Regions from separate parts of the Psychrobacter sp. TWR1-1-1 genome, predicted to be linked through region 1. Evidence: predicted binding sites of a transcription regulator. Region 1 holds the regulator's gene; each other region holds the start of a gene.
The links. Region 1 encodes PhoB, which activates phosphate uptake and scavenging genes when phosphate is short. Its sites were predicted from a motif close to TGTCATNAANCTGTCATAA; they were not measured.
Positions count from the first base shown of each region.

Region 1 (8,296 bases):
TGATAGGGCATGGATAATAATAAGCAAAGCCAGTATAGGTATAAAGATAAAAATAGAAGCAGAAACAAAAAAAGAGTAAGCAAAAGGGATAAAAAGAAGCGAACACAAAACCTAAGCGCTAAAGAATCGATCATAATAAAACTAAAGCAAGTATTCTTGCCATATTTAGGTCTTAGTGTCCTGACCATTCTGCTTTTTGGGGCTTTACGCTGGTTGCTTGATATTTATCTAGATATTCTACCTTTAAAGGAAGGCTATTGGGATTTTGGTATTCCTTTTCTGTTATCTGTTTTAGTCGTTAGTATTTGGATGTGGCCGAGGTATGAGCTTTTAACCTTAAAGTGGGTTAAGCGCAGTAGTTCAGGCTACTTTTTTATAACGATGGTTCTAGCATTAGTGATACCGCTCGTTCTCAGCCAAAACTATTTATCCAAAGCGGCTTACGAGGTCATTGAAGTAAATAGCTTGAATGATATTCGTCATTATCCAAAGCAAAAGTATTTCAGAGTAAATGATTTTGAGCCACTCAAATTAGAGAGCGTTTCTTATATAGAAACACAAGTAGTCAGTGGACGATATTTTGACTCAACATTGCATATTGATTATTACATTGCGACGCCATTTATAGCCGCTGATAATATTTGGCTAGGTTCTAGCTACCACACGAAATACGATAATCGCGCAGACCAAAGTATTAAAGACAGTCAATACTCAGCGTTTATTAACGACTCGCACCATAAGTACGAAGCCAACGACCTCTCTACTATCAGCTACTTTAAGAAACTTAAATCATCAAATAGCAGAAATGCTTACTTACACACGATTTCTACGGCTAATAGGCAATCTAATTTGCCACCCTTGATATTGAAGCCAGAAACAGGATTACTTGCTGATAGCTTAGATCGTGATTTTGTTTGGGGATTTGGTTCGTTTTTTATTGGTATGGTGCTGTGCTTGTTGCTCGTTCTCGCAGCAGAGTTTGATAGTCAAGAAAAGAAAAGTACGCAAAAACATATACAAAAGCGAAAACATATACAAAAACAAAAGCCCGTAAAAAAACGAGCACCAGTAAGTGATGTATCAAAGAGCCTAGTAGTTTGGTTTAAAAATAATAAAGAACGACCTGCAACGTTGGTGTTAATACTGACCTGTATAGGTACATTTATACTAACCGTATTCATGGGTATGGATATCATTGACCCTTTATCTAGACAGGTAAATAGTGTAGGTGGGTTGACGATGGACGCGCTGCAAGCTGGTCAATATTGGCGGGTGGTCACAGCACTTTTTGTACATGCAGGAATTATGCATTTAGTAATGAGTCTGGGCATGCTGTTTGCTACAGGTTATATTTTGGAAAAAGTATTGGGTCCTATACGTTTTGCGATTGCGTTTTTTATATGTGGTATTTTCGCTAATGTTTTAGGGGTACTATATTTTGATATGGATATGGCAGGTGTTTGGGGTGCTACATTTGGCTTGTTTGGTATCGCGATACCGTTGGTGGCCTTTAAGGTTTTTAATAAAAAATATCGAGAGCTATTCGGCGGTACTATCGCTGCGATATTAATCATTACTTTAACCAGCATGTTCTTTGCATTTATAAACACGCTCATTTATATGGTGTATTATCTTTTAACCTTATGTTTTGGCGTTGCTTTCGGTGTGGGCATGGTCATGACTCAAAAACAGTCTTTATTACGTAATGCTAGGCGTCATAATATATAGTTATTGGCTATTCATAATCAAAAACCTACGCTAAGCAGTATTAATCAAACGTGATGAATTGTTATTAATCATTATTAGAGACTATCTCCATTGACGCACTCAGCAAACTATGACTAAATGAGCATAAGGCTAATAAAGACAATATCAATGATAAAACTAACATAGCCTTTAACAATAAAGTCAGCCGTACAAGGAGTGTGCCATGTCTACTATGATTACCGATCGTACCTATCGAATCGCTCGCGAAAATACCCAAGCGATGATAATCGATGTTCAAGAACGCTTAACGCCGCATATTTATGACCATGAAAATATCGTCAAAAAGACAGTCACTTTGATCAAAGGTCTACAAGCCCTTAACATCCCAATTATGCTCAACGAGCAGTACAAAAAAGGTTTGGGCGATACGCTACCTGAGATACGTGAAGTATTAGAAGGTGATAATGCCAAAAGCTTTGAAAAAGTTACCTTTAGCGCTTGTGATAATAATGACTCATGGCATTATCTAGCACAGCAAAATCGCAGTATTGTCCTATTATTTGGTGTCGAAGCCCATGTTTGCGTCATGCAAACGGCGCTGGATTTATTGGATAATGGGATGCAGCCAGTTATTATTGGCGATGCCGTTGGGTCGCGCTTTCCTTATGACAAAAAGCAAGCCATTCGCCGTATTCGACGCGCTGGCGGCGTGATTACGACAGTAGAATCCATTCTGTTTGAATTATGCCGCAGTAGCCAAGACCCTGCTTTTAAGACTATTAGCAATTTGATTAAGTAGTGGATGCAATAAAGGGTTGAGAATGAATGACAAACTCTTAGCGTTATTGTTGTTTCAATTATTGTAAATTATTTTCGTGAAAACAGCGTTTGATAAGACAGGCGCTGTATTGCATTTAACCAGAGAGAAATATGTCCTCAAACATACCTATAACATTGACCGATCCAACGCGCGACGCAAATATTAAGATAGATGACGTCACGCATTTTTTATTAGAGCTTGATGCCCTAAAACGTGTCAATCGGCGCAGCTATGTGACGGGGACGACTCGCTTGGAAAACTCTGCTGAGCACTCATGGCATTTAGCAATGGCATGCTGGTCAATCGCTGAATTGTTTGAGTTGGACGTCAATCATGAAAAATTGCTTAAGATGGCATTGGTGCATGATTTGGGTGAGATTGATGCGGGCGATACTTTTTTATATGCTGATACCCGTCGTGATGCGCACCTCGAAGAACGTGAGGGTATTGCTCGATTACAACGCGAGCGTGGTAACGGGATTGTTGATTTAAGTGAGATCTGGGAAGAGCAGGAGACAGGTAATAGCAAAGAGGCTGATCTACTTAGAGTGGTTGATCGTTTGTTGCCATTTTTGCTTAATTTAAATACTGAGGGCAAAACGTGGGTTGAGCTTGGTGTTACACGCTCGCAAGTGGCTGGCGCGCATGGATTTATCAAAGACAGCTTTCCTCCCATCCATGATTGGTTATCACAAAACATTGAATACGCGACCCAGCAAGGGTGGTTGGTTGATAAGTAAATTGATAGCGTCACCTTGTTACTGACTCGCAATGTTTGACGCTGTTTAAAACCTTTATATTGAATAGTGTCAATAATAATAGAGAGGTTCCATGCACTTATTTAAGAACTATAAAACATGGTGCAAATCGCTAGCCTTTGTCAGCATGCTGGGACTAGCGCAAATGGCGCAAGCGCTTGCTCCTATCAGTGATGGCGATAAATTGGCGCACGATGCTAAAAAACAGATCGGTGTCACGGTGAGTTATGATCCTACTTACCGTAAGCTGGACTTTCCGCGTGGTGATGTACCAATAGAGACTGGTGTCTGTACCGATGTGATTGTCCGTGCTTATCGTTTGCAAAATGTGGATTTGCAGCAGTTGGTCAACCATGATATGAAAGGAAATTGGTCCGCCTATCCAAAGACTTGGGGCTTAAAGTCAACGGACAAAAATATCGATCATCGACGCGTGCCCAATCTTGAAACGTTTTTTGCGCGTCATGGACAGACGTTATCTACGACTGATAAAAGCAGTTTTCAAGCGGGAGACGTTGTGTCATGGCGGCTGCAAAAGAGTAACTTGCCGCATATCGGTATCGTCTCAGATAAAGTAGCTGCTGATGGTACGCCGCTGATTATTCATAATATCGGAAGTGGTACGCAGGAGGAAAACATCCTATTTGCTTATCCTATCCATAAGCACTTTCGATATTGATAAAGGCTTTTAGACAAGGTAGCCTAAAGTAGTAAAAACAAGCAATACAAAATCGAAGTAGTACAAACTAACAGCCATTAAAAAGCCCAGTCAAACGTCATTATCTACGTTTAACTGGGCTTTTCAGTATTATGAGTTTCTTACAAATTAAGCTTTCTGAGCTTTTGCTTCACCCAATAACTGTCCCATTTTTACCACGCTATTGGCTTTCATGCTGTCCTGCCAATCTGCTTTTGCGCCTTTTGGTAGAATGACAATTGCGGTTGAGCCTAAATAAAAACGACCCAACTCATCGCCTTTTTCAAAGCTCATATTGTGCTCAGCTTCTTGAATATCATCAGTGCGGGAAATTTTACCAGTTGCCACCGTTTCGATACCAGCGACAATCATCGCCCCAACCATCACCACCGCCGCTTTGCCATATGCTGTATCAAACAGACAAACCAAGCGTTCATTACGCGCAAATAAGTCCGGCACGTTCGCCGCCGTAGTATTGTTGACCGAAAACAGCGTGCCCGGTACATAACGGGTTTTGGTTAGAGTACCGGCGAAGGGCATATGTACACGGTGATAGTTACTGGGCGCAAGATAAACCGTCGCAAAACTGCCATCCGCAAAATAGCGGCCATCTTCGCTGTCAGCAAGCAGTTGACCAACGTCATAATAGCGACCTTTTGCTTGGAGCAATTTATGGTCGTCAATTTGACCCAACTGCGAGATAATACCATCGGCAGGACTGACAATACCATGAGGCGTCATGTCGATAGGGCGCGCGTCTTCTTTTAGCTCACGAGTAAAAAAATCATTAAAGCTCTCATAGGCGTTGAGACTTTGGCGCTCATACTCGTCCAAGCTGACGTTGTAGGCTTTAGCAAAGCTACGGATAAACGTGCGTTTAACATAAGGATGGCGGCTAGCGGCTAGACGCCCAGCAACTTTACTCAGTTGCTGCTGCGGGACAAGCTGTTGTAAAGTAGTGAATACATTCATAATGAGGCTACCAAAATAGGGTGTGATGTAATAATTAATAAGCAAGAGAATGGCCGTATTTTATCATGGACGGCGTATTATTGTATGGGCATAATTGGTAAGGAATCTATAAATGAAAGCACTTATACAGCGCGTACGCCATGCTAGTGTCACCGTCGATGCGCAGTGTGTTGGTACGATTGAGCAAGGCATATTGGCTTATATTGGTTTAGGGCCTGATGACGACATAACAAGCGCACAGCGAATGGTGGATAAAATCCTCACCTATCGTATTTTTGACAATGATGATGATCCTGCCAAGTACGGCAAACTGGATAAAAATGTCCAGCAAGTTGGTGGCGGACTGTTATTGGTATCACAGTTTACGCTAATGGCAAAAACAGACAAGGGTCGTCGCCCTGACTTTGGTGGTGCGATGGCACCTGATGCGGCGCAAGTATTGTTTGCGCAATTGGTCGTCTATGCCAACACGCAACATCCAAACGTGGCAACTGGTCAGTTTGGTGCCAATATGCAAGTGTCGAGCGTCAATGACGGGCCATTGAATTTCTTGTTAGAAGTGAATTGAGTAAACTAAGCATTAGCCGTCACGAGACCTATGAACCGCTTAAAAGTTGAATGTCATTAAACTGTCATAATTACCCCGTTTAATAGGGAGCAGCAGGCGAGCATTTATCGCCTTTTTTGTCAGCTAAATGTTGTCCTCTAACACTGAGAATGCCGTATGTATAATGAGCAAATTTTGATTGTTGAAGATGAACCTGCGATTCGTGAAATGATCGTCATGACACTAGAGATGGCGGGATTTGATAGTCTGCAGGCAGCGGATGTATCTGAGGCGCACCAACAAGTGGTCGATCACCGTCCTGCGCTGATTTTGCTAGATTGGATGCTGCCCGGTGATAAAAGTGGCATTGATTTTTGTCGATTGCTCAAAAACGATGAGCTACTCGCTGAGATACCAGTCATTATGTTGACGGCTAAAAGTGAAGAGGACAGCAAGGTGCATGGCCTTGATGCTGGTGCTGATGATTATATGACCAAGCCTTTTTCGACACGAGAGTTGATATCCAGAATCAAAGCAGTATTGCGGCGTAGTAACGCGCTCAGTAGCGATAAACCTATCGAAATCGGCAATCTGAGCCTTGATCCCAAAAGTCAGCGGGTGACAGCGGCTGGTAAAGTGGTTGATGTCGGGCCTACGGAATATCGATTATTGGCATTTTTTATGAGTCATCCAGAGCGTGCCTATACGCGGACGCAGCTGCTAGACCAAGTATGGGGCGGTAATGTATATATCGAAGATAGAACCATTGATGTGCATATCAAACGTTTGCGGACATTATTACGACCGCATCAATGTGATACGTTGATACAGACAGTACGCGGGACAGGCTATCGATTTTCTAGCTTTATTGAACCAATTTAACAGACGGTTTTTATTCGCTATAAAAGCAGTATGTCAATCGTAGCACAGTGAAAAACGGCGAATAGTGATAAGGATGATGGATGAACACCCTAATATCGGCTCAAGGCGACCAACAAAATAAATCACTGCTAGCAACTCAGCAGAATACAACGGATCAACTCAAAAAAATTAGAAGCGCACTACGCGCATTGCGTGATGCGGTGGTTTTGCTCAATGACGATGATGGGCTTGAATGGTGGAATCAGGCCGCCGAAGATTTAATGTTGTTACAGTTGTCAGATAAAGGTAAGTGCATTTTTGACTTTATTAGTGCGCCTGAATTTCGTCAGTATTATCAGGCGACGACCAACCCTAACGATGGTGCTCAGGATGGTGTACACATTGTCTCGTGGCGCGCGCCCAAGCGTTATCTAAAGTGTGAGCTCACGCCTTTTGGCGATGAGAAGCTGCTCATTATTTATGATGTGACGCGCTTGCATCATTTGGAGGAGATGCGCCGCGATTTTGTGGCGAATGTCTCGCATGAGTTACGCACACCGTTGACCGTCATGATGGGCTATCTAGAAAATTTTTCGGATCAGCCAGATATGCCGCCGCATTGGAAGCGCGGGTTTGAGCTGATGAGCCAACAGACTGCGCGTATGAATAGAATTGTGAATGACTTATTGCTGTTATCTCGCATCGAAATCGAAGAAACCCATGAGCTCAGCTATATTGATATGACCAAGCTGCTGACCCATGTTTATGATGATGCGCAAGCGTACAATCAAGAATATGGGCATACCATTCACTTGCAGATAGACACTTATGACGGACTGTATGGCTCAGAGATGTATCTAAATAGCGCGCTTTCTAATCTGGTGATTAATGCCATCAAATACACGCCCAAGGGCGGTAATATCGCCATTAGCTGGACAAAAACGTCAGAAGGTTGCCGATTTGCCGTCGAAGACAACGGTATTGGTATTGCACCTGAGCATATCGCACGGTTGACGGAGCGTTTTTATCGTATTGATAAAGGTCGTAGTCGGGCGACTGGCGGCACAGGGCTAGGTTTGGCAATCGTTAAACACGTTTTATATCAGCATGAGGCTAACTTACAAATTGAATCAGTAGAAGGGGTAGGCTCGACGTTCAGTATGGTATTTCCAGCTGCCCACATTAGATCAGCTGCGGTACCCTAATCTTTTTGTAAAAGTGGATAGGGGTTCACTGCACTGCCGCTGATATAAATACCGTAATGTACATGTGGCGGCGTACCTTTTGCATTGCCACTGTCGCCGACGTAGCCGATGATATCGCCGGCATTAACCCAGTCGTTTGGACTAATATCTGCATAATCTTCTAAATGCGCATAATAATGCCCTGCGCCGCCTGGTCCAACCACCACCACCACACGACCGCCTAACGTATTTTCACCAACTTTGCTGACGATGCCTTGTGTCGTGGCTCGTATTGGTGTGCCTCGTGCGGCAAAGATATCGATACCTTCATGACTGCGACCTTGACTGCGTGCAGCGCCCCATGTATCTGTTAGATGTTGCTCTGGAAGTGGACTGGGTAAGCTGTTTTCCGTCGGTAGTTCCTGCTGTAATAAACTGAGCTGTTGCCATTTTGCCATCACAAATGACTGAGTTTGTTGGCTGATACTGGGTAAGAGCCTATCAAATACAAATAATAGCATCAACAATACGACCGCTTTAATAAGCACACTGAGTACACGATTTAAAAGGGTTGGCTTTTTCTTTTGTTTTAATTGCGGATTATTATCATCTGCTAGCATCGTTCTCTCTTTAGTTTTTTAAATTAGTTTTTCTTATTATTATATAAGTGAAGTTATCTACTCTTTGTATGCCATTGTTATCTCTAGTTTTTATCCCCATAAACATAGCGTTTCTTTTAAAGTTTACGTA
Region 1 is NZ_JAFCTE010000005.1:194,180-202,475, reverse strand. Features, by position in the region: gene ACP69U_RS07210 (rhomboid family intramembrane serine protease) at 10-1,728, shown strand; gene ACP69U_RS07205 (isochorismatase family protein) at 1,931-2,506, shown strand; gene ACP69U_RS07200 (HD domain-containing protein) at 2,638-3,267, shown strand; gene ACP69U_RS07195 (DUF1287 domain-containing protein) at 3,359-3,964, shown strand; gene asd (archaetidylserine decarboxylase) at 4,112-4,954, opposite strand; gene dtd (D-aminoacyl-tRNA deacylase) at 5,067-5,522, shown strand; gene phoB (phosphate regulon transcriptional regulator PhoB) at 5,679-6,383, shown strand; gene phoR (phosphate regulon sensor histidine kinase PhoR) at 6,464-7,567, shown strand; gene ACP69U_RS07170 (M23 family metallopeptidase) at 7,564-8,166, opposite strand.

Region 2 (8,296 bases), on a different contig from region 1:
CAAGTATTGATAACTCTCAGAATCATTGGCAATCAGCTTGCCCATAATAGGTAAGGCGGTAAATGAATATAAGTCATAGGCTTTAGACAATGGCTCAAATACAGGTTTTGAGAACTCCAAAATTAATAAACGTCCACCTGGCTTCAGCACGCGATACATCGATTTGAGCGCTGCGTCTTTGTCCGTGACATTACGTAGACCAAAGCTGATAGTAACCAAATCAAAGCTATTGTCATCAAATGGTGCGAGTGTTTCTGCATTGGCAAGTACAAAATCGACGTTATTGCAGCCAGCATTGATTAAGCGTTCACGACCGACTTCTAACATGGCGGCATTGATATCTGATAACACTACATGACCGTTTTTGCCGACTTCACGACTAAATACTTTGGCTAAATCACCTGTACCACCAGCGATATCAAGCACATGTTGACCCGCACGCACGCCTGACAAGCTAATCGCATAACGCTTCCATAAGCGATGAATACCGAAGGACATTAAGTCGTTCATGATGTCATATTTTTTGGCGACTGAGGTAAATACGTCCGCCACGCGCGCTTGTTTTTCAGCCTTATTGACGGTCTTGTAGCCAAAATGCGTTTCTTCATTACCATCAACATCAGGTGTATGCGGATTATTGATGTCATCACGCTGGTTAAAAAGCGTTTGTTTGGCGGTTTGTGTTTGTGCAGATGCATTATCTACAGTGTTGCTATTGGCGTTGTTACTGGTAGTATGGTTTGGCATAGTGGTTTGTTGGCCTTGTGGCGTTCCCGTTGGTAGGTCTTGGACTTGTGTAAAGTCATTTTTCTTACTGTTTTCTACGCCAGCATCAATACCCGTATTAAGCGTGGTATTAGTTTCATAGTTTTGACGTGCTTGCACTTGTGCCGTGATGTTTTGATTGTGGGTGATGCTATCTCTGACCAATTTATCTTGCAGGTGACCATTGATGGTAGGTTTTTGATTGAGATGCGCGTTGTTATTATGGGTGTTATCGGTCATAGCATTATCCTGTTATTCACTTTTATGATTATTGGTTTGCAAGGTATAAAATAGTAGCTAACCAAGCAAATGATACGTCTATCATACACCAAACGTCATTGGCTTACCGCCATTATCCGTCTCATGAACACGGTCAATAATCTCAAGCTCACGCTCACAAAATGGTTCAATGAAACCACTGACACTGTCTAACGGACGCATCGCGATAAATCCAGCATTAATAAATTCATATAAGGGTTGATAGTTGTAACGGTAGGCGGTGCCTTTAGCCAAGGCAAAGGCTTTTTGCAACATAAAAGAGTTTATATATTTATCGGTACGATAGCACACCTCTTTTAAATGACCGATTTGGATACGTCTGGTGTCGGCTTCATTGACCGCACGATAGGCGTTCAGCATGTTGTCTTCGTTAACGGCTAAATCTTGAGCCAATAGCCATTCTGCTAAATGTAAATCCAGCTCTATCGCTAAGATAGCGGCTTGTATCGCCATGCTGCCGGTTTCTAAAGCCGCTGCTGGCGCAAAACGCTCGACTTTTTGTGCCTTGGGTACAATGCGTTCTAACTGTTTGGCCAACAATTTAAACTCATCGCCGCCATACAATTGTGTCAAAAAATAATCTGCCATCAACTGATTTTGAGGTTGCTCAAACAAGTCTTTGTGAGTGTTTTGAATACGATCTCGTTGCCAAGCTTGCACCTCGCTAAGTTTATCGTTTAATGCCAAATCTTCATGATAAGGCAGTGCCCAAAAACGGTTCAAATGTTGTTGTAAATCGGCTAAAGAGGCCATGGTTAGTAAACCTGCATAAAAGTAAAGAGAGTTAAAAGGTTGCGAATAAAAAGCTCAGGATAAACCATGTTTTATACTTTTGGTTTTTGTATTTATAGAGCGTGATTACAGCATGTGTCTGAGATTGTGTTCACCTTAAAAGAAAATAAAGCAGAATACAAATGTCAAACTGTTACATAGCAGCGTTATTTACCGAATTGCTGCAATGCTATGATGACGCTAATATGCTTTCAATCATAGGATGATGACAGTTATGAGCAAAAATAATAAGACGGCTGAACCCACCGCACCACAAGCGCTAAGTGCACAATTTAGTGAGAAAATTGTCTGTGAGCGCTTAACTCCCAATCCCCTGAGCCAGTTTTCTATGGACAAAGATGCACTGAGATTGGCACTGGTCACGGCCCAATATGCTCTACGAGCAACGCGGCAACAGACGCCACCAACCCTCAATAAACCAACAGGGTTATTGGTATTGGTCAATGGTATGGAGCAGGCAGGCAAGGGCACTGCTGTCAAGCAATTGCGACAATGGGTAGATCCTCGACTACTTAAAGTTGAGGCAACCGTTGGTGATTGTCCCTTAGCGTATCAGCCGATTTGGCAAGCACATACCAAGGCATTACCCCGTCATGGCGATGTGATGGTTTATTTTGGCAACTGGTATGCTGACTTGCTTTATAACGTCATGCGTATGGCAACGTCAGACAACGACAAGACGTTGCCGATTGCGCAATGGCAAGCCTATTTACAGCAGCAGCTTATTAAGCTACAAGCATTCGAACAAGACCTAGCTGCCAATCAAACCCGACTGCTTAAATGCTGGTTCCATGTCGATATCGAAACGTTGCAAGCGCGACTGAATGACGATGAAGCCGATCCGCAGTTTTTATACCAAATTGACTGGAATAGTAAAAAAGTTATCGAAACCTTTAATCAAGTGGCTACCGTTCTGCTACGCCAGCAAGATGATTGGATCATCATTGATGGTGATGACAAATCAGATGCGGCTGACCATTTTTGCCATGAAGTGCTACAAGCGATGCAAACCGCGCTAATAAGTAGTAAAATCAATAAAGTACAAACCTCTGATAAATCAAAGGCTAAGAAGCAAGCTCAGCAAGCACTCAAATCAGCAAAGTTTGAACCTGTAAAAATTCCTAAATGTTTAAAAGATATCGATGAGGCAGAGATTGACAAGTCGGACTACCGTGATGCGTTGGTAGAAAAACAAGTTCGCCTTGCACAGTTGCTGCGTGCGCGCAAAGGGCGTCATATCGTTTTTGCCTTTGAAGGAATGGACGCTGCTGGCAAAGGTGGCGCGATTAAAAGATTGGTTGCGCCTCTCGACCCACGCGAGTATCAAATTTATAATATCAGTGCGCCAATGCTGTATGAGCTGCAACATCCCTATCTATGGCGTTTTTGGACCAAACTTCCGAACGAGCAAACCGACCGTATTAGCCGTATTGCCATTTTTGATCGGACTTGGTATGGGCGCGTTTTGGTTGAGCGCATTGAGGGTTTTGCCACGGATGAAGAATGGCAGCGTGCTTACGATGAAATCAATCGCTTTGAGGCGGATTTAGCCGCGGCGGGGACAATCGTTATCAAATACTGGTTGGCTATCGATAAAAAAGAACAGCTTAAACGTTTTGAGGCACGTCAAAAGACACCGCACAAGCAGTTTAAGCTGACGGATGATGACTGGCGTAACCGTGATAAATGGTCGGATTATGTGCAGTCTGCGGCGGATATGCTGGCACGTACCGATACAGAGCACGCACCGTGGTGCGTCATCGCGACCAATGAGAAGCGTCAAGCACGTTTGGATGTTTTAGATCATGCGATTAAGCAACTATCAGCGGTGTGTGGCAGCTGATATGCGATTGGTCATTCAATTAGGTAGCTGGTTACAAAGCGCCATAATTATATATTTAACGTTAAATAAATTCAGGGAAAGAGAGTATAATGCTGCGTTACAGCAGGATGTTTTCTAACACATATGCTGGCAGTTACAAATCTTGCAATATCATCATGCATTATGCGCTTATATTTAATATAATAGGCGCGTAATAGCTCCTGCTGTGCACGAAACTCACTGAGTGAGTAGAGTGTTTTTACCCTTTGACACAGACATTTTAATCACTCTGGTTAATAAATTTGGCAAAGGTTCTTACAATAGCAGTTATTAGAACCAAAATTATTACTACGACATATCTAAGCCGCAAGCTGCTGTAATCAGACGATTTGGCAATATTCCTTGCGGCTTTGTGACATATTGAGTGATGTGTTTTACCTTATTTACTGCCTTTACGTAAAATAAAATACGAGTAAATAAAAGATAAGCGTTAGGGTAGAGCACCAAGATAGCAGTAAGAAAAACCGTTTTTAGCAAGCATATTGCGCGTTTCATATACGTTATATTAATGTCAGAAGTTATCACGAGCATTATTAATAGCCGCGCAATGTCATCAACCGCCTATAATTTCAATCAGCTTACGCAGGACGTATCAACGTATGGGTATTAGCAACAGTTCTACAGAGCCAGCCAAATCAGTCGGTTCTATGAGAATAAATCTATTTTTTGCCATTTTACTGATTGCGATGACCGCCTACTTTTTGTGGTGGGGTCTAGATTACACGATGCGTCAACAGACGACGCTATTTATTGTGGCCACTGCTTTTGGTGTCTTTATGGCATTCAATATTGGTGGTAACGATGTCGCCAACTCCTTTGGTACCTCAGTAGGTGCAGGGACGTTGACTATCCCGCAGGCACTGGGTATCGCAGCGATATTTGAAGTATCCGGAGCCGTACTGGCAGGTGGTGAAGTCACCGATACCATTCGAAGCGGCATTGTCGATTTAGATGGCCTTTCGGTAACGCCCAACCAATTCATTTATGTCATGCTGTCAGCGCTCATCGCTGCCGCATTTTGGCTGTTATTTGCCACTAAAAAAGGTCTGCCCGTTTCGACCACGCACGCCATTATTGGCGGCGTTGTTGGTAGCTCTGTTGTATTAGGTATCACGTTAGGTGGTACTGAAATGGCATTATCAACGGTGAATTGGAGTACGATTGGCACCATCGCGATTTCTTGGGTATTATCACCGCTATTGGGCGGCGTTTTGTCCTATGTATTATATGGACAGATTAAGAAAAACATCATTGAATATAATGATAGAACAGAGGCGCACATTGCGACTTTGAAAGGCGACAAAAAAACCTTAAAACAAAACCACAAAGAATTTTTGGACGGTTTAACAGAATCAGAACAGCTGGCCTATACGTCAGCGATGTTACGTGATCAAGAAATCTATAAAGATGATGATTGCGATGTTGAAGATTTAGAGACTGACTACTATAAACAGCTTTATGAAATTGAAAATGAACGCAGCAACCTTGATACGCTAAAAGCGTTGAAGCAATGGGTTCCTATCATTGCGGCAGCAGGCGGCGCGGTCATGGCCTCTTTGGTCATCTTTAAGGGTCTAAAGAATGTCAATAATGGCATGACGACGCTGCAAGGCTTTTTAATCATGGGTATGATCGCGGCGCTGGTGTGGCTTGCGACCTTTATCTATACCAAGAGTATCCGCGGTAAACATAAAGAGGATTTGACCAAAGCGACGTTTATTATGTTTAGCTGGATGCAAGTCTTTACCGCCTCTGCTTTTGCCTTTAGCCACGGCTCAAACGATATTGCCAATGCAGTCGGTCCTTTTGCCGCTATTATGGATGTTATCCGTACCAATAGCATTGCGACTGAAGCCGCTGTACCACCTGCGGTTATGCTGACTTTTGGTGTTGCGCTTATCGTTGGTCTTTGGTTCATTGGTAAAGAAGTTATTCAAACGGTTGGTACCAACTTGGCAAAAATGCATCCCGCTTCTGGTTTTTCAGCTGAATTGGCTGCGGCTGCAGTGGTAATGGGCGCGTCAACCATGGGTCTGCCCGTATCAAGCACGCATACCTTGGTCGGTGCAGTACTGGGTATCGGTATCGTCAATAGAGACACCAATTGGGCGTTGATGAAACCTATCGGTTTGGCATGGATCATTACTCTTCCTGCAGCAGCGGCAATGTCTGCAATCAGTTATATTATTTTGGTCAATATTTTTTAACACGTACGCTTATTAAGGTTTTTGCTTAAATCTTATTTAACCTTATTTATAAGCACGTTTCAAATAAAAAACGCTTATCAGCATCATGCCGATAAGCGTTTTTTTTATGTCAAGTTAAGGTCTATTCGGTACCAAATTGTTTGCGTTTTTTGGCAAAGAAGCGATCTAAGCGGTCCATGGCATCTTCTAAATCATGTAGGTTTGGCAAAAATACCAAGCGGAAATGATCGGGCTTATCCCAGTTAAAGCCTGTTCCTTGCACCATTAATACATTTTCTTCAACAAGCAAATCCATCATAAATGCCATATCATCTTCGATAGGGTAAATATCAGGATCCATCTTTGGAAAGCAATAAAACGCGCCTTGTGGCATGGTACAAGAGATACCTTTGATCGCATTAAGTCGTGACACGGCCATTTCACGCTGCTTATATAAGCGCCCACGCTCTGACGTGAGCTCTTTCATGCTTTGATAGCCACCCATCGCCGTTTGGATGGCATATTGACCTTGGACGTTGGAACACAAGCGCATAGACGCTAACATGTCCAAGCCTTCGATAAAGTCAGTGGCATGGTGCTTTTTGCCAGACACCATCATCCAACCTGCGCGGAATCCCGCGATACGATGCGATTTAGATAAGCCGTTGTATGAGAGCACCAGCACATCATCAGTCAAGGTGCTCATTGGGGTGTGTACCATATCATCATAAAGAATACGATCATAAATTTCATCGGCCATGATGATTAAATCATGCGCTTTAGCGACCTCAATAATTTGTTTCAGCAATTCATCACTATAAAGTGAACCCGTTGGATTATTAGGGTTAATCACCACGATACCTTTGGTTTTAGAGGTGATTTTAGATTTAATATCTTCGATATCAGGATGCCAATTATCGTCTTCATTACAGCGATAATGTACCGCTGTGCCGCCAGCTAGGTTCGCCGCTGCCGTCCAAAGCGGGTAGTCTGGCATTGGGATAAGCACTTCGTCACCATCATTCATTAAAGCCTGCATGGTCATTACAATCAGCTCAGAAACTCCGTTGCCCAAATAGACGTCACGGACATCAACTGCCGATAGCAACCCCTTTGATTGATAGTACTGTAGGACAGCTTTACGCGCTGAAAAAATCCCTTGCGAGTCGGAATAACCGGTCGCGTCTGGTAGGTTCATCGCCACATCGCGCAAAATCTCATGCGGGGCTTCTAGACCAAAGGGGGCTGGGTTACCGACGTTCAGCTTTAATATACGTTTGCCTTCGGCTTCCATCTTATTGGCTGTTTGTAGTAGCGGACCGCGAATGTCATAGCAAACATTTTGTAATTTATCCGATTTTTTTATTGTGTTCATAGTGTGACCACTCATAGGGTTATTTTGTGAGTTTGTATCTATAGTAGGAGTTGTAGTTGTTTGATTGGCTTGGGAGTCATGTATCTCGTCAGTTTGAGCAGATGACGTATTTTGACTATTCTTATTATGAGAATGAGCGCTCTTACTCACCTCTTTATTATTACTGTCGTTTTTTAGTTCACCGCGTAACAGATAGCCTTCGCTGCAGCCTAAAATGTGTGCGAGCGTTGGCAGCCTAGATGACACAATGCCATTGGTGCCACGCTCCCAATTTGAGATAGCCCCGCGACTGACTTTTGCGCCTGCTGCGGTCATGGCTTGCGCTAATTGTTCAGCAGTCAGCCCTTTATCACGACGTAGCTGTACCAGTCTTTCGGCTTGTGAGCCTTTATTCTTGTCATCAGCCATAGTCATTCAAGCCTTTATTCAGTAGTTGGTAATCGAGAGAAGGAAAGCAGGCATTTGTTTTAATTAAGCCTTAATGCAAGATATTATTGCATTATCAGTATCAATGCAAGCTGTTTTTAAGGGTAGTGTATTTGCCAATGCAAGAATAACTTGCATTGGCAGTATTATCGCTGCCTCATTGCTGCTCTACTAGGCCGTGTCCTTATTTTAAAAATGGTAATAAAACTGAGATAAATTGTCGTTAAACAAGGAAAGTAGTGCAAATAATATCGAGATATTGATAAGCTATTTGACGATGTTTGGCAAAATTTAGCCATTTTTAGCCCATTTAGAAGATAATCGATTGAATTGAGGACACGCCCTAGATATCAAACTTCTTTCAGAAAGTTATTGTCATGGCTACATCTGTATTCATTGATATGTTAAGAAAATTTGCTGTATTTTATTTATCATAGCTTTTTCAATACCTTACGCTATCACTTGTTTATGATGGTTTTCTTGTAATGTATGCCTTGAATATTGAGTGGATAAACAATAGATAAGACCCATCGTTTTTATAAAAATATGGCGATAAAGTGTTAGTTAATAGCAGATAAAAGCTAATGCTAA
Region 2 is NZ_JAFCTE010000014.1:31,380-39,675, forward strand. Features, by position in the region: gene ubiE (bifunctional demethylmenaquinone methyltransferase/2-methoxy-6-polyprenyl-1,4-benzoquinol methylase UbiE) at 1-1,005, opposite strand, end outside; gene ACP69U_RS11840 (FFLEELY motif protein) at 1,087-1,797, opposite strand; gene ACP69U_RS11845 (ATPase) at 2,051-3,679, shown strand; gene ACP69U_RS11850 (inorganic phosphate transporter) at 4,318-5,925, shown strand; gene ACP69U_RS11855 (aminotransferase class I/II-fold pyridoxal phosphate-dependent enzyme) at 6,047-7,687, opposite strand.
Region 2: a site for PhoB is predicted at 4,267-4,285, ahead of ACP69U_RS11850 (inorganic phosphate transporter). Genes of this name have one in related genera too.

Region 3 (8,296 bases), on a different contig from region 1:
GGTGTTGCTCAGATTGGTAAAGGCATGTGGGCGAAGCCTGATGAGATGAAAGAGATGATGGACACCAAAGCTGCCCATCCTAAGTCTGGTGCTAGTACTGCATGGGTACCATCACCGACAGGAGCAACCTTGCACAGTATGCACTATCATCAAGTAAGTGTTGCTGATGTTCAAGACAGCCTAAAATCACGTGAACGTGCCAGTTTAGACGACATTTTGACCATCCCCTTAGCAAAAAACACCAGTTGGACAGACGAAGAGAAGCAGCAAGAGCTAGACAACAATGCTCAGGGCATCTTAGGATATGTTGTGCGTTGGGTAAATCAAGGCGTTGGTTGTTCTAAAGTACCGGATATCAATGATGTGGGTCTGATGGAAGACCGTGCGACTTTACGTATTTCAAGTCAACATATTGCCAACTGGTTGCATCACGATGTCGTGAGCGAGCAGCAAGTGATGGATACGATGAAGCGTATGGCAAAAGTGGTGGATGAGCAAAATGCAGGCGATAGCGACTATCAGACGATGGCAGATAGCTTTGACCACTCTTATGCCTTTAAAGCGGCCTGTGACTTAGTGTTTAAAGGTCGTGAGCAGCCGAGTGGTTATACTGAGCCATTATTGCATCAGGCACGTCTTGATCTAAAAGCAGGCTGCTAATATTGCGTAGGTTAACATTAAAATATGGCATGCTTGATATTACATTATGAGACTTATATGATTGACTAAGCTTCTTCTTGGTTTCTATATTTAATAAGGAGTCTGTAATAGCCATTGACTAAGGTTATAGTCTGGAAACAAGAGCAGTGAAAACACCTTTTTTACTGTTCTTGTAGCAATTTTCCGATCTCAATTGTGACTATCAATATGTCATAAATCACATTTATTAATTCTTATTAGCCCTATTTGTTAATGAACAAGTAGGGCTTTATTTTTGTTAATGAAAGGGTATTCATTAAGCTAGTTTCAAGTTCTTGGTAATTATATTAATCAATAGTATCTTTATCTATTTGAGCGGATAGGGATTTTTTTACAATGACCTACATTCTATAGTAGATATGGCATTCAACAAATACTGGGTTTAAAAATCTAAAAAAAATGTTGCAAATTATGTCAAAGTTGTTATGCTTGTATTCGAAGTATGAGTTTGGTAACGGATGTTACGCAACGGAGCGATAAAGACCTAAGATTACATGGCAGTTACTTTTTAATCCCAGTTATGTAAGTCATTGTTTTTTTCATCTTACTGTAATAGAACTTCGCCACACTTGTTTCTGACTAATCTCGGTAGCCAGTTACACATTATATCTTTGAGGATTTGTGACGATACCATTATGAGCACCAGCTAATCATAGCTAGCTTATTACTAAAATTGTAAAGTGGAGATACCCCATGAAAAAACTACTTTTAGCTACAGCAGTTGCTGCCTTATCTGTATCTGCAGCCAATGCAGCTCCAACTATCTACGGTAAAGCATTCGTAACTGCCGATTATGTCAATGCTGAAATTGACTACCCAAATGGTGCCGATAATGCAGACAGAGATTCTGATTCAGTACAGATTAACTCAAATTCTTCACGTATCGGTCTAAGAGGCTCTGAAGCCATGACTGCTAACACTGATGTTATCTATCAGTTAGAGTATGGCACACGTGTCGATGGCGATAGCGATGGTTTCAGCAATCGTGATACGTATCTTGGTGTTGTAAACAAGCAGTTTGGTGAGTTCCGTGCTGGTAAAAACCAATCTACTTTAGACAAGATTAACAACGTTGTTGTAAACGATGGTTATTGGGATAACTTAGGTGGTAATAAGCTTGAAGAAGACGAAAACTATGGTGGCCTAAATATGGCTGATAGTAGACGTATCAATAGCTCAGTTATTTGGATGGCTCCAAAGTATAACGGTCTTCCATTACAGCTTTCTGTAATGTACAGTGCTGACGAAAGCTTTGTTGAATCAAGCAAAGATCGCGATAGTGGCTTTGGTGCTGCATTAATGTTTGACCAAGGTACTGGCTTCACTGCTGGTGTTGCTTACGACAAAGACCAAAATATTGCTGGTGATATCATCCGTGGTACAGCGACTGTAGATTTAGGTAAATACATGGCAGCTCCTGTGACTCTAGGTGCTTTGTATCAAGTAGCTGATTTTGACTATGATTATTCTACTAAGAAAGAAAAAGGTCTAGTAGTTAGTGGTGCTTTAGGCCTATCTAACTTTGCTCGCCCAGCAACTGTATATGTTCAGTATAATAAAACTGATAACTTGGATGGCATTAACAACTTTGACTCAGATCAAATCGTTGTTGGTGGTAAATACTTCTATCAAGACAATATGATTGTGCACGCTTATGCTGGTAATAACTCAGCTGATATTGGCAATGCTGATGCTGACGTATTAGCTATCGGTGGTGGTCTAGAATACTTATTCTAATCTAAGCATTAGAATCTGATTATAAAAACTCATCCTTCGGGGTGAGTTTTTTTTGTTATATCCTTTTTGAGTGGGTAGTGCGTTATAATAGCTAAGTACTAAAGATTGAATGTTTCAAAGAGTTTGTGCTTTTGCCCTATATTTTTTGACGTATTTTTAGTAAAATCCTTCTTTACCAATTACCGACAGAGTACTATGACCAAGTTTATATTTGTGACCGGTGGGGTAGTGTCCTCACTAGGAAAAGGTATCACCGCAGCCTCTCTTGCAGCGGTCTTAGAAGCCCGTGGCGTGACCGTCACGATGACCAAGATGGATCCGTACATCAACGTCGATCCAGGTACGATGAGCCCATTCCAGCATGGCGAAGTATTCGTCACTGAAGATGGTGCAGAGACTGATTTAGATTTGGGTTACTATGAGCGCTTCTTACGCCATTCAAAAATGAGTAAGAGCAATAACTTTACTAGTGGTCGTATCTATCAAAACGTCTTGAATAAAGAGCGCCGTGGTGAATATCTTGGTGGTACAGTACAAGTTATTCCACATATCACTGATGAAATTAAGAGTAAAATCTTAGCCAGTGGTGAAGGTTATGATATCGCTATTATTGAGATTGGCGGTACCGTTGGTGACATCGAATCGTTACCATTTATGGAAGCCGTCCGCCAAATGCAAGTGGAGCTTGGTCGTAATAGAGCTATGCTGATGCATTTGACGCTAGTTCCTTACATTGCTAGTGCAGGCGAAACCAAAACCAAACCAACGCAGCATTCAGTAAAAGAGCTACGTTCTATCGGTTTGCAGCCTGATATATTGATTTGCCGCTCTGATCACCACATCTCGCAAGACAACCGTCGCAAAATAGCGCTGTTCACCAATGTGGAAGAGCGTGCGGTTATTATGTGTGAAGATGCGCAAAGTATTTATCAGATTCCACGCACGCTTCATGAGCAGGATCTTGATGATTTGATCTGTGAGCGTTTTGGTTTAGATGTACCAGAAGCAGATTTAAGTGATTGGGATAAAGTAGTTGAAGCTCAGCTTAATCCTGAAATGAGTCTTACGGTAGCGATGGTTGGTAAATACGTCGAGTTGCCTGATGCTTATAAATCGATCAACGAAGCACTGCTGCATGCTGGTATCACTCATAAAGCCGATGTCAAAATTGACTATGTCGATGCTGAGCGTCTAGAAGACGATGACAGTTTATTGACGCAGCTACACAATGCCGATGCCATCCTAGTACCGGGTGGTTTTGGTGAGCGTGGTACCAATGGTAAGATAAAAGCCATCACTTATGCTCGTGAAAACAACGTGCCATATTTAGGTATTTGCCTTGGTATGCAGCTAGCAGTGATTGAGTACGCGCGTAATGTACTCAAAATCGATGCCAACTCTTCTGAGTTTGATCGCAAAACGGCAGAGCCTATCATTGGTCTCATCACTGAGTGGTTAGATGAGCGCGGCGAATTACAGATTCGTAGTGATGACTCGGACCTTGGCGGCACCATGCGTCTAGGCGCGCAGCAAGCCGAACTGGTTGCTGGCAGCAAGCTTAGCCAAATTTATGGCGCTAAAAATATCACTGAACGTCATCGCCATCGTTATGAGATGAACAATCGCTATATCGAGCCATTAGAGCAAGCAGGCATGACCATATCTGGTTATTCTGCCAAACAGCATCTAGTAGAATCGGTCGAGATTGCTGATCATCCTTGGTTTGTCGCCGTACAGTTCCATCCTGAATTTACCAGCTCGCCACGTGGTGGTCATCCACTGTTCAACAGCTTTGTAAAAGCGGCCAAGAACTATAACGAAAGCAAATAATCGTTAACGTATAAAAACTTACATGTATAAAAAAGACTGATCTTCGGATTGGTCTTTTTTTTGCGTTTAATTTTATGACTGTGGTTATGAATGAGATTGTTTTTAAGCAATAAACATGACAATTTTTTTAATGGTTGGTCAGCAATTACGCTTAACCCCTTTTTTTACTGAGTCTATCGGTTACAATATGGGAGAGAAATATTAATAACAATAAAGAGGGCAACGACTTCATGGAATATTTATCAACGGCGCAATCACATATCAAACTTACTACGCCAAATGGCAATACTCTTAATATCGGTAACGACCAACCATTTGTGTTATTTGGTGGTATGAATGTCTTAGAATCAAAGGAATTGGCATTTGAGATTGCAGAGCAATATGTCGAAATATGTCAGCGTTTGGGGATTGGCTATGTCTTCAAAGCCAGTTTTGATAAAGCCAACCGTTCAAGCCTGCACTCATATCGAGGTCCTGGATTAGAGCAGGGTCTTGATTGGCTGGGTCAAATTAAAGAAAAATATCAAGTCCCTATTATCACGGATGTCCACGAACCTTATCAAGCGGCACCCGTCGCTGAAGTCGCAGATATTATTCAATTACCTGCATTCTTATCGCGTCAGACAGATTTAGTACACGCGATGGCTAAGACAGATGCGATTATTAACATCAAAAAAGCACAGTTTTTAGCGCCGCATGAGATGCGTCATATCGTTAACAAATGCCTTGAGGGCGGCAACGATAAGTTGATCCTTTGTGAGCGCGGCAGTGCCTTTGGTTACAATAATTTGGTCGTTGATATGCTTGGTTTTGATACCATGAAGCAGATGGATATCCCTGTATTTTTTGATGTGACGCATAGTTTACAGCAGCCAGGCGGCCGTAGCGATAGTGCGGGTGGACGCCGTGAACAAATCACAACATTGGCACGAGCAGGGATGGCGACAGGATTGGCAGGGTTGTTTCTAGAAGCGCATCCAAGCCCAGAGACTGCAAAATGCGATGGTCCGTGTGCGCTACGTATGAGCCAATTAGAGCCGTTTTTGCATCAGCTGAAGCAAATTGATGACTTGGTCAAAGGCTTTGAGGTGTTAGATACTCATTAATGTATTCATAGACAATAAGAGGCTGAGATTATGGCGATGCAAACAGCAACAGTCAGTATCGAAAATATCGATGATGATGAAGGATTAAAGAGTGTGATGACAGCGCTGAAAAATATCACAGGAGTGACGGCCATCGAGCTTGATCCTGATAATCATGTTGCCACCATACGTTATGAAGATACAGACACCAGTATCCATGCGTTTACGGCGGCAATCAGTACGGTCGATTATGTGACTCAGCCATTTCCTCTTGATGCACCGCAAAACCCACGTCATGATGATTAGACGTTATTCTAAAATAAGCGCTATTGTCTGTCACTTAGGCATAAATTCACGGTTCTATTATTTACAGTTCCATTATTTACGGTTCTATTAATAAAGTGATAATCAAAGAGCCTTGTTGTTAACCGTGATAGGGCTTAAGCTGGTTAAGTGCTATTTTTATAACGTCTTAAAAGATAGCCGTCTTAAAAAGACAGTTATAAAAGCAATTCTTTAATAAAAGTATTTACCTATAAAAACTCAGTTACAAAAATAAGGAGCCTCTCATGGCAAACCAAACACGTATTATCAAAATTGATGGCATGACTTGCGGTGGCTGTGTGGCCAGTGTTCATAACGCCACTGCCGATATCGATGGCTTAGACGATATCAGTATTGAGCTGGCAGATAATCAAGCGACGGTTACTTTTGATGATAGCAAAACCAGTGTAGAAACAATTGCTGCTGCTATCGACGATGCAGGCTTTGATGCCACTGTTGCTAATGCTTAACCTGCTTCATTTGTATTAAAAAACCGGCTATCAAGGCTGGTTTTTTAATGGTTAAAAATTATTGATAGTAGCGTACTCATTATTCAGTGTGACCATACCAATATTAAATTTAAAAGTGTGCTATTTGTTTGACTTAGATATTCCATCCATTGAGTTGCTATCCTAGCTCAGACGACTTTATAACGCCATAACGCATAAACGCCATACCGAGTTTTATTTATGAATGATACTACCCAAACCGACAATCATGACGCCTACGATGTAAAAACTGATATTCAATCCAATACGCCGCTCGCGCCGCAGCGTGCACATTTGCAGCTAGCAATTGAGGGGATGACGTGTCAAGCCTGCGCCTCACGAATTGAGAAGGTGCTCAACAAAAAGCCGTCGGTATACGAGGTGAGTGTAAATTTCGCTGGCGAAACTGCGAATGTTGATTATGATCCGACTCAGACAACGCCTGAACAAGTGACAGAATGGGTAAATAAAACAGGCTTCGTTGCCAATTTGCAGGCGGCCGATAGTTTGTTTGCAAAAACAACCGAAGATACCGCGACTCAGTACCCATGGCGTTTGATTGGGTTATGGGTTTGTTTGGTGCCATTTTTAGTTGGTATGGCAGGTATGCTCGTTGGGCAGGGTATGGCGTGGATGCCGCCGATTTGGACTCAATTTATATTGGCGACCCTTGTACAGTTTGGATTTGCTTTACCATTTTACAAAAGCGCTTGGGCATCGATTAAAGGTGGTCTTGCCAATATGGATGTGCTAGTCGTCATCGGTACCGTGACTATTTGGGCGTATTCCACTTATCTATGGCTGACCCATGGCGATGGTACTTTAAACAGTTTGCTGCAAAGTGGTCATGCTGGTGGTCACGGTGCGGATGGCAGTCCTGCGGTGTATTTTGAAGCAGGCGTCATGGTCATTGCTTTTGTACGTACGGGTAAGTATCTAGAAGAGCGCACCAAAAAACACAGCCTCAATAGTATCGATTTATTATTGTCCTTAACGCCCGATGAAGTCGAACAGCAGCAGCCTAATGGTGATTTTCATAATGTTGCTCTTAAAGACGTGCAAGTTGGTGATATTTTGCGTGCCAAGCAAGGCAGCCGCGTCGCAACCGATGGGGTGGTTATCGATGGTGCTGGCTGGTGTGTCGAGAGTCATTTAACGGGTGAGTCGGTACCGCTTAAAAAAGAAGTGGGAGATAAATTATTGGCAGGGGCGTTGGTTGAAAATGGCAGCTTGTTATACCGCGTCAGTGCTAAAGGTAGTGATACAAAGCTTGGTGATATGGTACAAGCCCTCAGTGATGCCCAAGGCTCAAAAGCCAATTTAGCTCGTCTCGCCGATAGAGTGACGGCGGTATTCGTCCCAGTCGTCGTTGCCATTGCGCTTATCACCTTTGGAGTGACGTGGTGGCTGACTGGGATGATGGATACTGCCTTGATGCATGCCGTCTCGGTGTTGGTCATTGCATGTCCTTGTGCTTTAGGTTTGGCAACGCCAGCCGCTATCATGGCTGGTATGGGCGTTGCTGCTCGTCATGGTGTCTGGTTCAAAGACGCACAAAGCCTTGAAGCGGCAGGCAATATCGATACGGTGGTGCTCGATAAAACGGGCACATTAACCATCGGTAAGCCGACTATCGTGGACCATGTGATGGTGGATAAATCGATCGCAGTCGATGATGTGTTACAAATTGCCGCAAGCGTTGAAGCACATGCCAGTCATCCACTAGCAACAGCATTGGTTAACGCGGCTACTGAGCGAAATTTGCCGTTGATGAATGTGACTGATATTAGTGTCATTAAAGGCGCTGGTATACAAGCCAATATTGAAGGTTTGGGTGTGGTAAAAGTCGGTACCGCAGAGTTTGCTAATTTAACACTGCCTAAGCTGATGCCAAAGGTATGGCAAATTGCCAGTACCGTTGCCGTTAGTATTAATGAGGAAGCTTTGGGTGCTTTTGCTCTAGCTGACGACTTAAAAGTAGATACTCCGAAGACTATTACTGCGCTGCAAGACGCAGGTATTAATGTCATTTTGATGAGTGGTGATAAGCAGTCTGTGGTCGATCATGTGGCAGGGCAGCTGGGTATTGAGCAGGCTTATGGTAAAATGAGCCCACGTGATAAGGCCAGTCAA
Region 3 is NZ_JAFCTE010000007.1:113,755-122,050, forward strand. Features, by position in the region: gene ACP69U_RS08810 (malate synthase G) at 1-660, shown strand, start outside; gene ACP69U_RS08815 (porin) at 1,393-2,436, shown strand; gene ACP69U_RS08820 (CTP synthase) at 2,632-4,266, shown strand; gene kdsA (3-deoxy-8-phosphooctulonate synthase) at 4,497-5,372, shown strand; gene ACP69U_RS08830 (heavy-metal-associated domain-containing protein) at 5,403-5,657, shown strand; gene ACP69U_RS08835 (heavy-metal-associated domain-containing protein) at 5,921-6,145, shown strand; gene ACP69U_RS08840 (heavy metal translocating P-type ATPase) at 6,365-8,296, shown strand, end outside.
Region 3: a site for PhoB is predicted at 1,237-1,255, ahead of ACP69U_RS08815 (porin). Genes of this name have one in related genera too.

Region 4 (8,296 bases), on a different contig from region 1:
CCGCATTATTATGGCAGTGATTGGACTGGGATAAGCACTTACTCTTATTCGTTAGTGCCGATGAAGGAGAGCGTCAGTGATGATAAGCAGTTTAAAGGGTCATTTATTAAGCTAAATTTCAATGGTAGTTCAGACTATATCAGTATGGGTATCGATGGCACGAAGAATACTTTACCTTCTAATAACCAATGGCATTTCAAAGATAATCTAACAAAAGAGATTGATTTTACTATTCAAGCACCTCTGAATCCTGTGGCAAAAGTTTTGACGGCTGTTTCGCCATTCATAACTATAAGTTTCGCGCTATTTGTATTGGGTGGACTGCATTTACGTATGATGAAACGTAGACAGCAAGCCCAGCCCGAAACCCTTTGGACAGTCATGCTCGCGGGTGGTTTTCTAGTGCCTCTGCTTAGCCTGATAATCTACTATATATATCTACTAGCAACGGATATAGTTATTGGTAAAGGTGCAACAGGAGAGAGTCGCGATTTGTTCTTTATTTGGGTTTTACCATTAGGCTATATAGTATTGACACCCGTTTATCTGGTCGTTAGTTTTGTGGCTTTTATGATGGTTAAACAGACGGTTACTAAAACAGTAAAGTAATTATAGTTGAAGGCTGTAAATAGCTTTGTGATTCGCGAACAGCTAGCTGATGAGCCATTTGAGAGAATATTAATGCGTAGGATTATTTTAGGATTGCTTTTATTAAGTACTAGCATGTTTAGCTATGCCAATATGGCGTCTCCCATTATCGACGGTACTAATGCCAGTACGGCATATTCAAGCAAAGATATCGATATATTGTCTGAAAACATAGATATCAATATTGCTGAAGGTTTTAATCAAGCTGACTATGATATCACTTACGAAATTTATAGCGCTAAAGCAAGCGATCGAATACCTTTGGTTTTTGAGGTGTTCGATAATATAGGTAATGATACAGACAAAAGCTTTATAGTCGAAGTCGATGGGCAAGCGGTACCAGTACTTATCAATTATGATTATGAAAGTCAGTCAAAATCATTGCCTGCTTATCATGATCCAGAAACGGATACGGCTGTACAGTTCAATAATGACGCTAAATACTTTGAGATAAACTTAAGCGAAGGCAATCATGTCATTAATGTTAAATATGCTGCCTATCCTACAATAAACCGTAGTGATTGGACCAATCAATATATCTATAGCTATTCATTAAAACCTGCCAAAACTTGGAAAAGCTTTGGTGACCTGACCGTTAATCTAAAGATTGCTGATGAGTCGCAATACTTGAAGACTAATCTTGGCGAACCTTTAAGTGGGATGATAAAAGCAGATTCTAAGTGGTTTTTTGATCATCTGCCTCAAGATGTTCTTGAAATATCTTATCAACCACAACCAATACCTCTAGCAAAGTGGTTAATTAACTTAGACTCATTAATACTTCTGTTGTTTTTAATATGTTTGTTAGGGGGTGCTCACTATGGACTTATGTATTGGAGCCGGAAGAAAAGCCTTAAAAGAGCATGGATGGTCACATGGTTAGGGATTCTGATAGTTCCATTTATCGTATTGATGATAGTTTTCTATAAGATTTGTCTTATAGATTGGTTACTGGGCGAGCATGCCAGCAGGTATCATGGTTATACTATTTTTATTATTATCTTTGGCTATCCACTGACTTTGCTTGTTTATTTAATCATTATGAAGTTATGCGATTCTTATTTGAAACGGGTTTTTTTACAACCCTCACAAGTAGGTACAAAAAAAGCTTGAACCCAGTGAATGGATTCAAGCTTTTTAAGTTAGCCAGTTTTCAGTAAGTAAAGCACTACACCTCTTTAATAACATGACCTACATTGGTTGAATCATCCGATTTCGGAGTTGATTTTTTATTAGCGGCATCTTTATCTAGCCCTGCCGCATAATCCCGCACGTTTTGAGTGATTTTCATTGAGCAAAACTTAGGTCCACACATCGAGCAAAAGTGCGCCGTCTTATGCGCGTCTTTAGGCAAGGTTTCATCATGGAACTCACGGGCGGTATCTGGGTCGAGCGCCAGATTGAACTGATCGTCCCAGCGGAATTCAAAACGGGCTTTAGATAACGCATTATCGCGAGCTTGTGCGCCCGGATGTCCTTTGGCAAGGTCGGCGGCATGAGCAGCGATTTTATAGGTGATGATACCGTCTTTAACATCTTTTTTATTAGGCAGACCTAAATGCTCTTTTGGCGTCACATAGCAGAGCATAGCAGTACCAAACCAGCCAATCATCGCCGCACCAATCGCACTGGTAATATGGTCGTAACCGGGTGCGATATCGGTGGTTAAGGGTCCTAAAGTATAAAAAGGCGCGTCGGCACAAACCTCTAATTGCAAGTCCATATTTTCTTTAATACGGTTCATTGCTACGTGACCGGGACCTTCAATCATGACCTGTACGTCATGCTTCCATGCCACTTGGGTCAGCTCGCCAAGGGTACGCAGCTCACCAAATTGTGCCTCGTCATTGGCATCTTGCAAGCAACCCGGACGCAAGCCATCGCCTAAACTAAATGCCACATCATACTGCTTCATAATCTCGCAGATATCTTCAAAATGGGTATATAAAAAGCTCTCTTTATTATGAAACATGCACCACTGAGCCATGATGGAGCCGCCACGCGAGACGATACCGGTCAAGCGTCCAGCAGTTAGCGGCACATAGCGCAAAAGTACACCAGCGTGAATGGTGAAGTAATCGACGCCTTGTTCAGCTTGCTCAATCAGCGTATCACGAAAGATTTCCCACGTTAAATCTTCTGCCACGCCATCGACTTTTTCTAGCGCTTGATAAATGGGTACTGTACCAATAGGCACTGGAGAGTTACGGATTAACCATTCTCGGGTTTCATGAATGTGATTACCCGTGGATAAATCCATAATATTATCCGCGCCCCAACGCGTGGCCCACGTCATTTTTGAGACCTCTTCATCAATAGAAGAACCTAGCGCTGAGTTACCAATATTGGCATTAATTTTCACCAAAAAATTACGCCCGATAATCATCGGTTCAGATTCAGGGTGATTGATGTTATTTGGGATAATGGCGCGACCTGCAGCCACTTCACTCCGCACAAACTCAGGGGTAATAACAGTGGGCGTATTGGCGCCAAAGTTCTCACCATCGTGCTGACGCATATCGGTCAGCTCATGCTGCTTTTGCGTTTCGCGAATGGCGATATATTCCATTTCTGGGGTGATGATGCCGCGGCGTGCATAGTACATCTGCGTGACGTTGCCAGCTTTGCCATCGACATCTTTGGCGCGGCGAGGTTTGTCGATATGAGCAAATCGTAGATTGGCAGTGCTGATATCGCGGGCGCGTGCCATTCCGTAAGAGCTAGACAGTCCGCTTAATTGCTCGGTATCACCGCGCTCAGCAATCCAACCTTCACGCAGCTTTGGTAAGCCTTTCGTCAAATCAATCTCAACGTTGGGATCGGTATAAACGCCAGAGGTGTCATACACATAAAAGGGTGGGTTCTGTTCCCATTCGTTCTCAGAAACGCCTTGCACAGGGGTAGGATCAAGGGTGATTTCACGCATGGGTACTTGAATATCGGATCTAGAGCCTTCGATATAAACTTTACGAGAAGCAGGTAAAATACGATGTAAGTCGCGCGCGTCTTCTTCAAAGCGCGCATCATTGGTACTGCGGTGAGCAGGGGTCTTTAACGCGTCTGTCTTAGAAGGTTTTTGAGAAGGAGAAGTGGCTAATAAAGTTGTCATATGCTGTCCTAGCGTGTTGGTTTTTGAATAAAAGCAACACCGCCAGTAGCTGCGGGGGTAGCATCTGTAATCTAGACAAGTTTATCTCATGAGTATACAGGTGCGACCAAAGCGTATCGTCGCAGATAATACTCATCAAATATTGGACGCAGCTTTGTATCGATCCTCACTATCTGGACATGCAAAACGCATATTAAGACAGTAATGATGATAAAAAGGTATTTCTACGCGTCCTTTGTCATAAATAACAAAGTGCTTAAGACTTCCCTGCGTCGGTACTAACCGCATCAGGTTCGGCGGGTGATCTCTCAGCGAATGTATAAAGGCGACTATTTTAATAAAGCAAGCTTATAAAGTAAGTCCATAATACACCGCACCCCGAGTCTGTCAGTGTTGTAAATCACCTCAATACTAACAAAGTTCTGCAATGAGGGCTAATGATATTTAGATGAAAATATCAGGCGTTGAGTTTGAGGTTCGATGTTTTTATGAGAACGACTCTAGAGTACTAGTGATTGAAATCACTTGATGTTACTGAGCTGTAGATAGCTTATCTAAATATTATGTAAAGCGAATGAAAGATTGCAGAGGTTGTCATTAAACTGTCATAAAGATTTGGCAAGATAGCACGCATGTCACAAACAATGCTTTTTTGTATCGTTGTTAAACTTTAGGAGTCCTACATGCGTTATTCGTTATTAGCAGTGGCCGTTAGTTGTACATTAGTGCTTACGGCATGTAATAAATCGACTGAAACGACAGAGCCAGCTGCGGATAGCAGTAGCGCTGTCACCACCACTGAAGCAACCACTCAGACAACGTCTGCTTCTACAACAGGTTTTAAATCTGCTGAGAATATCGCCATGAATATCACGGGTGCAGGGGCATCGTTTCCGCAGCCTATCTATGCCAAATGGTCTTACGACTATAACGCTGCTACCGGTGGTCAAGTCAATTACCAGTCGATTGGCTCTTCTGGTGGTATCAAACAAATCGAATCAAAAACAGTCGATTTTGGGGCATCTGACGCGCCGATGACGCCTGAAGAGCTAGACGCAGCAGGCTTGATTCAGTTTCCGACGGTTATCGGTGGCGTCGTGCCAATCGTCAACATCGATGGTGTTGAGCCGGGCGCGTTGAAATTAGACGGTGCAATGTTGGCAGACATCTATTTGGGTAAGATTAGTAACTGGAACGACCCAGCCATTAAAGCCATGAACCCAGATTTGACTTTGCCTGATGCCGCTATTACGACGGTATTCCGCTCAGATGGTTCTGGCACAACGTTTAACTTTACGGATTATCTAGCCAAAGTCTCGCCAGACTGGAAAGACACAGTTGGTGTTGATAAAACAGTCAAATGGCCAACGTCTGCGACTGGTGCTGGCGGTAAAGGTAACGAAGGCGTATCAAGCTATGTAAATCGTATGAAAAACTCTATCGGTTATGTGGAATATGCTTACGCTAAGCAAAACAACATGTCACATACTGCATTGAAAAACGCTGCTGGCAACGTCGTTCAGCCATCTGCTGAGACATTTGCTGCGGCAGGTGATATCGACTGGTCACAGCAAGCAGGCTTTTATAAAGTCATCACCAACTCTGAGACTGAGCAAGCATGGCCGATCGCTGCTGCGACCTTTATCTTGGTACATAAGCAACCAGAGAATCCTCAGCAAGTAGCTGGCGTGTTGAACTTCTTTGATTGGGCTTATAGCCAAGGTGATGACAGCGCCATGGCGCTAGACTATGTCCCATTTTCTGATACGGCAGTGGCCTTATTCAAGGAAAAATGGAACGAGGTAAAAGGCAGTGATGGACAGCCTGTTTATAAGCCTGCTCAGTAACCTGTTTCTGCTAAATATTCTTTAATACCTTGTCAGTGCCTTACTAGTCCCTTTCGAGTTATCCTCTCGAATAACTATTCTCCGGTAGTTATTTGAGAGGTTTTATCACAGCAAATTTGATGACAAGTTTGTTGTGATAAAACCGAATGAATGCTTCTACTATTTTGACTTGATTCTATTTAATGCTGAGACACTTATGAATGATTTAAGGTCCCAACTGGCTAAACAAAAGCGCTATGACTTATTGTTTGTGAATGCCACCAAGGCTTTTGCCATATTAGTACTCTTATCGTTGGGCGGCATTTTAGTCTCCTTGATCATCGGAGCATGGCCGAGCATTCAAACATTTGGTCTTGGATTTTATACCAGTAATAATTGGGATACGGTCGCCAATGAGTACGGGGCGCTAGCACCTATCTATGGTACGTTGGTGACATCCTTTATCGCGATTTTGATTGCAGTACCAATCAGTTTTGGCATTGCCATATTTTTGACCGAGATGTGCCCAACCTTCCTCAAAAAACCACTTGGTATTGCCATTGAGTTATTAGCGGGTATCCCTTCTATCATTTACGGTATGTGGGGTTTGTTTGTCTTTGCGCCTTTCTTCGGTGATCACATTCAGCCATGGTTCATTGAGCACATTGGCCCACTACCTATCATCGGCAAGTTGTTTACGGGCGCGCCAATGGGATTGGGCATGTTTACGGCATCCCTTGTACTGGCCATCATGATTATTCCATTTATCGCCGCTACCATGCGCGATGTTTTTTCGGTCGTGCCAGACCTGCTCAAAGAGTCGGCCTATGGCATGGGTGCGACGACGTGGGAAGTTATGTTCAAGATCATTTTGCCGTATACCAAAGCTGGCGTGGTTGGTGGCGTGATCTTAGGACTGGGTCGGGCATTGGGTGAGACGATGGCAGTGACTTTCTTGATTGGTAATGCCTTTAACATCAGTCCGAGTTTATTTACCTCTGGTGTCACCATTACCTCAGCTTTAGCCAACGAGTTTGCCGAAGCGTCGAGTGAGCTACATTTGGCTTCCTTATTACATTTAGGCTTAATCTTATTTGTCATCACCTTCATTGTGCTATCTCTAGCAAAACTCATGCTCATGCGCATGGATCACAAGGCAGGCAATCGGTAGTCGTTTGGCAATCTCGATAGGTCTTTTACGGATTTATTGGACATCAATAAACATTGATAGATATTGATAAAAGATATGGGAAATAAATAGTATGGCTGCTAACAATGCGATCAATGCACCACTACCGACTCAGCCAAACAGTGCTAGCCGCTACAATCAAAGCCTTTATAACAAGCGCCGTTTGACCAACAAGTTAGGTTTAGGCTTTGCCATGTCGGCGATGGTTTTTGGACTATTTTGGTTGTTTTGGATTTTGTTGACGCTTTTCGTGGAAGGCTTTCAAGGTATTGTGCAGCTGCCTATTTTTACTGCTGACACACCGCCACCGATGAGTGCGGGCGGGCTGCGTAACGCCATTGTCGGTTCAGTAATGCTCGCGTTTTCAGGATTGTTTATCGGTGCGCCTATTGGTCTTATGACCGGTATTTATTTATCCGAGTTCGCTCAGGGCAGTATGCTTGGCAAGGTAACGCGTTTCTTAAATGATATTTTGTTATCGGCACCCTCGATTGTAATTGGTCTCTTTATTTATGCATTGATGGTAAAAGGTCAAAGTTTCTCTGGTTGGGCAGGCGCGTTAGCATTAGCATTAATCGTTATTCCTGTGGTCGTACGTACCACTGAGAATATGCTCAATCTGGTTCCTAATAGCATTCGTGAAGCGGCTTACGCACTTGGCACACCCAAGTGGAAAATGGTGACTCAAGTAACGATTAAGGCAGCTAGAGCAGGACTGACCACTGGGGTGTTACTGGCATTTGCTCGAATCACCGGTGAGACAGCACCGTTGCTATTTACGGCGCTTAACAACCAGTATTTCAGTACCGATATGGGTCAGCCTATTGCCAACTTGCCCAATACCATCTACCAGTTTGCGATGAGTCCTTATGATAACTGGCATACCTTAGCGTGGGCGGCAGCGTTGCTAATCACGACCTCTGTCTTGGTATTAAATATTTTGGCGAGATTCATCGGTAGTAGAGGTCAGGCTAAATAAAGGCTGATGGTAAATTAAGGCTTGTCCTAGATTACCTCGAGCATTTACTTCCATTTATATTCATTGAGCTGGGTTGGAACACATTATGAATGACGTCATGAGCAAAATCCGTACAAAAAAGCCTGTCGATAAATTCAATGCGGCAGATAAATTTAATCCAACAACAGACAGTTTATTAAACAGACCGATGTCGACGGCAGCACAAATGGAGCAGCCAGATATTGCCAGCCTAACCAAACAAACGCTTCATGATATTCCCAAAAACATGCCTACAGCAAAAATGCAAATTCGGGATCTGAATTTTTATTATGGTGACTTTCAGGCGCTAAAAAATATTAATATCGATATTCCTGATAAAAAAGTCACTGCTTTCATTGGTCCTTCAGGTTGCGGCAAATCGACGCTGTTGCGTACCTTTAATCGGATGTATGACTTATATCCAGGGATGCGGGCAGAAGGCAATATTAATCTTGATGGCAACAATATCTTGGGCAAAGACGTCGATGTCAATTTGCTGCGCGCCCAAGTTGGCATGGTCTTTCAGA
Region 4 is NZ_JAFCTE010000003.1:144,702-152,997, reverse strand. Features, by position in the region: gene ACP69U_RS04405 (hypothetical protein) at 1-609, shown strand, start outside; gene ACP69U_RS04400 (hypothetical protein) at 616-1,761, shown strand; gene thiC (phosphomethylpyrimidine synthase ThiC) at 1,817-3,757, opposite strand; TPP riboswitch at 4,005-4,148, opposite strand; gene pstS (phosphate ABC transporter substrate-binding protein PstS) at 4,441-5,604, shown strand; gene pstC (phosphate ABC transporter permease subunit PstC) at 5,801-6,754, shown strand; gene pstA (phosphate ABC transporter permease PstA) at 6,846-7,751, shown strand; gene pstB (phosphate ABC transporter ATP-binding protein PstB) at 7,849-8,296, shown strand, end outside.
Region 4: a site for PhoB is predicted at 4,350-4,368, ahead of pstS (phosphate ABC transporter substrate-binding protein PstS). Genes of this name have one in related genera too.